2 regions of the Streptomyces sp. NPDC044719 genome follow, and region 1 is predicted to be linked to the other one. Evidence: riboswitches for the same ligand, from Rfam matches in the RefSeq annotation. Region 1 holds a riboswitch; the other holds the start of a gene.
What was found. A riboswitch is a leader RNA that binds a small molecule or an ion and turns the genes downstream of it on or off. The one in region 1 is predicted to bind glycine.
Positions count from the first base shown of each region.

Region 2: another riboswitch for glycine. It lies ahead of gcvP (aminomethyl-transferring glycine dehydrogenase); the one in region 1 lies ahead of gcvT (glycine cleavage system aminomethyltransferase GcvT).

Region 1 covers NZ_JBWKHE010000001.1:1,138,135-1,141,532, reverse strand. The annotation lists gene AC07DF_RS05330 (enhanced serine sensitivity protein SseB) at 1-197, opposite strand, end outside; gene AC07DF_RS05325 (AAA family ATPase) at 581-1,249, opposite strand; glycine riboswitch at 1,432-1,532, shown strand; glycine riboswitch at 1,534-1,659, shown strand; gene gcvT (glycine cleavage system aminomethyltransferase GcvT) at 1,697-2,818, shown strand; gene gcvH (glycine cleavage system protein GcvH) at 2,919-3,296, shown strand; gene glyA (serine hydroxymethyltransferase) at 3,311-3,398, shown strand, end outside.
Region 2 covers NZ_JBWKHE010000004.1:9,643-13,040, forward strand. The annotation lists gene AC07DF_RS15935 (DNA polymerase IV) at 1-973, shown strand, start outside; gene AC07DF_RS15940 (PRC-barrel domain-containing protein) at 991-1,365, opposite strand; glycine riboswitch at 1,479-1,574, shown strand; gene gcvP (aminomethyl-transferring glycine dehydrogenase) at 1,751-3,398, shown strand, end outside.

The DNA.
Region 1 (3,398 bases):
TGCGGGCCGCCGCCGTTGGGGAGCGGGATCCACACGAAGCTCCGGCCGAGCACCTCGACGATCCGCCCGCCGGCCGAGGGGCCGGCGCCGAGGGAGGCCGAGAGCACCTCCTCCAGCTCGTTGCCGGGCCATCCGCCGTGCGGGTGGGTCTGCGTCTGCGCCGGGAAGTCCGCGGAGAAGTCCGCCGGGAAGTCCATCTGCCTACCGCCTGCCTGAAACCACTGCTGTGGCTCAAAGGCTAGCGGCTCGGGAACGAGGGACGACCACCCCGTGAACCACGACGCGGGGCCGCGGGCGACCGGCCCACGCTTTTCGGGCTCACCGACTGCGGCTGCCCGCCCATGAACACGGTGCACTGGCCGGTGCCGCCTGCCCCATGAACGCGGCTCACCGGTCAGTGCCGCCTGCCCCATGAACACGATTCACCGACTGCGGCCACCGGCCCATGAACCCGGCTCACCATCCGCGGCCGCCGACTCCGCGAACACGGCTCACCGACGGCGGCCGCCAGCCCGGTAGCCAGAGCCGCCGGCCGCGCGGACAGCCGGCACCGTCCGTGCCGGTTCACGGGCCCGGGCCGTCAGCCCGCGAAGGCGATGCGGTGCAGGGTGTTCGCCGCGTCGCGGTCGGCGAGGATCGCCGAGCCGCAGCCGCTGGGCAGTTCGCCGCGCTCCACCTCTCGCAGGAGGCGGGTGGTGGCCGCGCGGTGGCGCAGGAACGCGTACCGCGAGACGCCGCGGCCGCGGTCGCGCTGGCCGGCCAGGGCCTGTTCGGGGGCGACGTCGAGCATCAGAAGGTGGAGCGTGCCGCCCCGGCGGCGGGCCTCGCGGGCGAGCCAGCGGCGGACCCAGGCCTGGGTGCCGCAGTCGTGCACGACGACGCCCTCGCCGGTGCGCAGGGCGCGGCGCAGTCCGGCGTAGTGCGCGAGCCGGACGAGCGGGCGGTAGACCGCGTACGGCAGGGCGCGCGGCATGCGGAGGTCCCAGTGGTCGCGGGTGTCCTGGGAGTCGATGCGCCGGCCCGGCACGGTGCGCCGCATCAGCGTGGACTTGCCGCTGCCGGGCAGGCCTGTGACCACGACGATGTCGTTGGGGCCGAACAGCAGCGCGTGCGGGCCGCGGCCGGCGCGCTCGCGCAGATCGCGGACGACCGGCACCGGCTGCGGGCCGCAGGCCGCGCGCACCGGAGCGGCCGGCTGCTCGGGCAGCGCGATGCCCGACGTCGTGGCGTACGCGGTGGTCCTGTTCACCGTGATCGTCCTCCCCTGGGGCCAGGTACGGAGTCCCATGCCCGCCGAGTGTAAAGAGAAGGTAATGCCCGATGTCTCTGGATTTAGTCCTCTTCCTGCAACATCCCTGCTACAGGGTGGTCCCCCTGCCACCCCGCGACAATGCGTGCAATGATGTGCGCGCCAACTGCATACCGGCCGTTTGAATCCGCGCGGGAGAGTCCCCAGCACCGTCCGACGCTGGGGCGCCGAAGGAGCAAGTCCCTCCCTTGAATCTCTCAGGCCCCGTTACCGCGCGGGCGAGGCACATCTGAAAAGCGGGCCGCACCCTTCTCCGATTCCGGGGAAGCGGCGTGGCTCCACCCAAGGTGCAAGCCGTGTCCCGAGTGGTCATGGCGAACCTCTCAGGTTCCGATGACAGATGGGGAGGAACGACCTCGCCGTCATGCCTTGGGAGACAACCGACCGATGAGCAGTACAGGAGAACTCCGCCACACCGCGCTCGATGCCCTGCATCGTTCGCTCGGCGCGACGATGACCGACTTCGCCGGCTGGGACATGCCCCTGCGCTACGGCTCCGAGCGCGACGAGCACAACGCCGTGCGCACGAAGGCCGGGCTCTTCGACCTCTCCCACATGGGCGAGATCACCGTCACCGGCCCGCAGGCCGCCGCCCTCCTCGACTTCGCCCTGGTGGGCAACATCGGCGGGGTCAAGCCCGGCCGCGCCCGCTACACCATGATCTGCCAGGCCGACGGCGGCATCCTCGACGACCTGATCGTCTACCGGCTGGGCGAGACCGAGTACATGGTGGTCGCCAACGCCTCCAACGCGCAGGTGGTCCTGGACGCCCTGGTGGAACGTTCCGCCGGCTTCGACGCCGAGGTGCGCGACGACCGGGACGCCTACGCGCTGCTCGCCGTACAGGGCCCGGAGTCCCCGGGGATCCTGAAGTCCCTGACCGACGCCGACCTCGACGGCCTGAAGTACTACGCCGGACTGCCCGGCACGGTCGCGGGCGTCCCGGCCCTCATCGCCCGCACCGGGTACACCGGCGAGGACGGCTTCGAGCTGTTCGTGAAGCCCGAGCACGCCGTCGAGCTGTGGCAGGCCCTGACCAAGGCGGGCGAGGGCGCCGGCCTGGTCCCGTGCGGCCTGTCCTGCCGCGACACGCTGCGCCTCGAGGCGGGCATGCCGCTGTACGGGCACGAGCTGAGCACCTCCCTGACGCCCTTCGACGCCGGGCTCGGCCGGGTGGTGAAGTTCGAGAAGGAGGGCGACTTCGTGGGCCGCGAGGCCCTGACGGAGGCCGCCGCGCGCGCCGAGCAGAACCCGCCCCGCGTCCTGGTCGGCCTCGTCGCCGAGGGCCGTAGGGTCCCGCGCGCCGGGTACCCGGTGGTCACCGGCGGCGAGGTGATCGGCGAGGTCACCTCCGGCGCCCCCTCCCCCACGCTCGGCAAGCCGATCGCGATGGCGTACGTCGACCCCGCGCACGCGGCGCCCGGCACACCCGGTGTGGCCGTGGACATCCGGGGCAGTCACGAGCCGTACGAGGTCGTGGCGCTGCCGTTCTACAAGCGCCAGAAGTAGACACTGGCCGCGGGCCGTCACAGCGGTCCCGGGCATCTCATCCCCGCTCACCAGCGGTCCCCTTCATCAGCACTCCCGCGCGTACAGGAGAATCCAGGCCATGAGCAACCCCAAAGAGCTGCGTTACAGCAAGGAGCACGAGTGGCTGTCGGGCGCCGAGGACGGCGTCTCGACGATCGGCATCACGGAGCACGCGGCGAACGCGCTGGGCGACGTCGTCTTCGTCCAGCTCCCGGCGGTCGGTGACGCCGTGTCCGCCGGTGAGACCTGCGGCGAGCTGGAGTCGACCAAGTCCGTGTCCGACCTCTACTCCCCGGTCTCCGGCGAGGTCACCGAGGTCAACGAGGACGTGGTGAACGACCCGTCGCTGGTGAACTCGGCCCCCTTCGAGGGCGGCTGGCTGTTCAAGGTGCGCGTCACGGACGAGCCGGGCGACCTGCTCTCCGCCGACGAGTACACCGCGTTCTCCGCCGGCTGAGGAGTCGTAGCCGTATGTCCGTCCTGAACACGTCCCTGCACGAGTTCGACCCGGCCGTCGCCGCCGCGGTCGACGCCGAGCTGCACCGGCAGCAGTCCACGC
Region 2 (3,398 bases), on a different contig from region 1:
GGGGCTGGCCGCGTCCAAGATGCTCGCGAAGATCGCCTCGGAGCAGGCCAAGCCCGACGGGCTGGTGATGATCGAGCCGGGGACGGAGCGGGCCATGCTGGGGCCGATGTCGGTGCGGACCCTGCCGGGAGTCGGGCCGGCGACGGGCGACCATCTTCGGCGGGCCGGGATCACCACGGTCGAGGAGATCGCCGAGGCCGGTGAGGACGAGCTGGTCCGGCTGCTGGGGAAGGCGCACGGGCACGGGCTCTACGCCATGGCCCTGGCGCGGGACGACCGGCCCGTGGTGGCCGAGCGGGAAGCGAAGTCGGTGTCGGTCGAGGACACCTATGACGTGGACATCCACGACCGGCTGCGGGTCGGGCTGGAGGTGCAGCGGCTCGCCGACCGCTGTGTGCGGAGGCTGCGCGAGGCCGGGCTGTCCGGGCGGACCATCGTGCTGAAGGTGCGGCGGTACGACTTCTCGACGCTCACCCGGTCCGAGACGCTGCGCGGGCCGACGGACGATCCCGGGGTGATCCGTGAGGCGGCGGCCAGACTGCTGGACTCGGTCGACACGACGGGCGGCGTGCGGCTGCTCGGAGTGGGCGTCAGCGGGCTCGCCGACTACACGCAGGAGGACCTGTTCGCGCAGGCGGCCGGTCAGCGAGCGGTCGCGGAGGGCCCGGCCGAGGAGCACGCCGCGGCGCCGGTCGAGGAGCAGCCCGTGCCGGCCGAGCGGCGTTGGCCCGCCGGGCATGACGTGCGGCACGCCGGGTTCGGGCACGGGTGGGTGCAGGGCAGCGGCCTGGGGCGGGTCACCGTACGGTTCGAGACGCCCGACTCCGAGCCAGGGCGTGTGCGGACCTTCCGGGTCGACGATCCGGAGCTGGAGCCGGCGGATCCGCTGCCGCTGGTGTTACGAGAGTCTGAGGGGGTCGATGGGCCGGATGGTGACTCCGGGGGTGTGGGGCTGCGCTCCGTTGCTCCTTAGGCGGCTCGCGGAGGGCTTCAGGCCGTCTCGTCCGTGCCTGCCAGTTTGCCGAAGTCGTGGTCCTGGAGCGGGGGAGGGGCGGCGACGTCGAGGCCGTAGTGGTGGTAGAGCTGGAGTTCCTGCTCCGGGGAGAGGTGGCGGCCCACGCCGAAGTCGGGGGCGTCCTTGATGAGGGCGCGGTCGAAGGGCACGTGGAGGGCGCCGTCGATCAGTTCGCTGGGCTCGAGGGGGACGAAGGCGTCCCGGCTGAACAGGCCGGTCCGTATGGCCGCCCACTCAGGCACGCCGGTGGCGTCGTCGAGGTACACCTCGTCGATCGTGCCGATCCTGGTTCCGTTGCGGTCGAACGCCTTGCGGCCGATCAGGTTGCGCGGATCGATATCGGTTCGCACGGGCCCTCCACATGGTCGCAACTCATCCGTAACCACTACAAAACGGCACAATCGAGGAGGCGGCCACTCGAAGGTTCGTGCGCTGACCGCGCTGGTAGGCTGACAACGGCTGCTGACCCCGTGCGGGAGAGTCCTCCAGACACCATCGGAGGCGCCGAAGGAGCAAATCCTCCCCGGAATCTCTCAGGCTCACGTACCGCACGGACGAGGTCACTCTGGAAAGCAGGGCGGATGTCACGGCTTCCGCCCTCACCGACGGTGAAAGCCGGAGGCCTTCGGGCGATCCGGTGAAGCTCTCAGGTTGACATGACAGAGGGGGAGGCCGTCCGGGTACCCGTGCCGTGGTGCCCCTCGAAGGTCGTGTCAGACCAGGAGGCCTCCGCATATGACCGCCCATCGCATTCCGCTCTCCGACCTCGAAGAGGCAGTCCCCTTCGAGCAGCGCCACATCGGCCCCGACCACGAGGCCTGCGCCAAGATGCTCGCGCAGGTCGGCTACGGCTCGCTGGACGAGCTGACGACCGCCGCTGTTCCGGCTGTGATCAAGAGCGCCGAGGCGCTGGACCTGCCGGGCGCCCGCAGCGAGGCCGAGGTGATCGCCGAGCTGCGCTCCCTCGCCGACCGCAACCAGGTCCTCGGCTCCATGATCGGGCTCGGCTACTACGGCACGTTCACGCCGCCGGTCGTCATGCGCAACGTCATGGAGAACCCTTCCTGGTACACGGCCTACACGCCGTACCAGCCGGAGATCTCGCAGGGCCGGCTCGAGGCGCTGCTCAACTTCCAGACCATGGTCGCCGACCTGACCGGACTGCCGACCTCCGGCGCGTCCCTGCTCGACGAGGGCACCGCGGCGGCCGAGGCCATGGCGCTGTCGCGGCGGCTGGGCAAGAACAAGAAGGGCCTGTTCCTGGTCGACGCGGACGCGCTGCCGCAGACCATCGCCGTGATCCAGACCCGCGCCGAGCCGACCGGAGTCGAGGTCGTCGTCGCGGACCTGAGCGACGGCATCCCCGCCGGGATCGCCGAGCGCGAGATCAACGGCGTGCTGATCCAGTACCCGGGCGCCTCCGGTGCCGTGCGGGACATCAAGCCGGTCATCGACCAGGCGCACGAGCTCGGGGCGCTCGTCACCGTCGCCGCCGATCTGCTGGCGCTGACCCTGCTGAAGTCGCCCGGTGAACTCGGTGCGGACATCGCGGTCGGCACGACACAGCGGTTCGGTGTGCCGATGGGCTTCGGCGGACCGCACGCCGGTTACATGGCCGTCGGTGAGAAGATGGCACGCAGCCTGCCCGGGCGGCTCGTCGGCGTGTCCGTGGACGCCGACGGGAACAAGGCCTACCGGCTGGCGCTGCAGACGCGTGAGCAGCACATCCGCCGTGAGAAGGCCACCAGCAACATCTGCACCGCCCAGGTGCTGCTCGCCGTGATGGCCGGCATGTACGCCGTCTACCACGGGCCCGAGGGCCTGAAGAGCATCGCGCGGCGCACCCACCGGTACGCCACGGTCCTCGCCGCCGGGCTCGCGAACGGCGGTGTGGAGGTCGTGCACGGGGCCTACTTCGACACCGTGACCGTGCGCGTCGAGGGCCGGGCCGCCGAGGTCGTGGCCGCCGCGGAGCGGAACGGGATCAACCTGCGTCTCGTCGACGCCGACCACGTCTCGATCGCCTGCGACGAGACCACCACGCGGGCCCAGTTGCGTGCCGTGTGGGCCGCGTTCGGGGTCGAGGGTGTCGTCGAGGCGCTGGACGCCGCCACGGAGGACGGGCTTGCGGGTGCCCTGCTGCGGTCCGACGAGTACATGGCCCACCCGGTCTTCCACCAGTACCGCTCCGAGACCGCCATGCTCCGCTACCTGCGGCGGCTGGCCGACCGCGACTACGCGCTCGACCGCGGCATGATCCCGCTGGGCTCCTGCACCATGAAGCTCAACGCGACCACGGAGATGGAGCCGGTCACCTGGCCCGAGTTCGGGCAGCTGCACCCCTTCGCGCCCGCGGCGCAGGCTGAGGGCTACCTCACGCTCA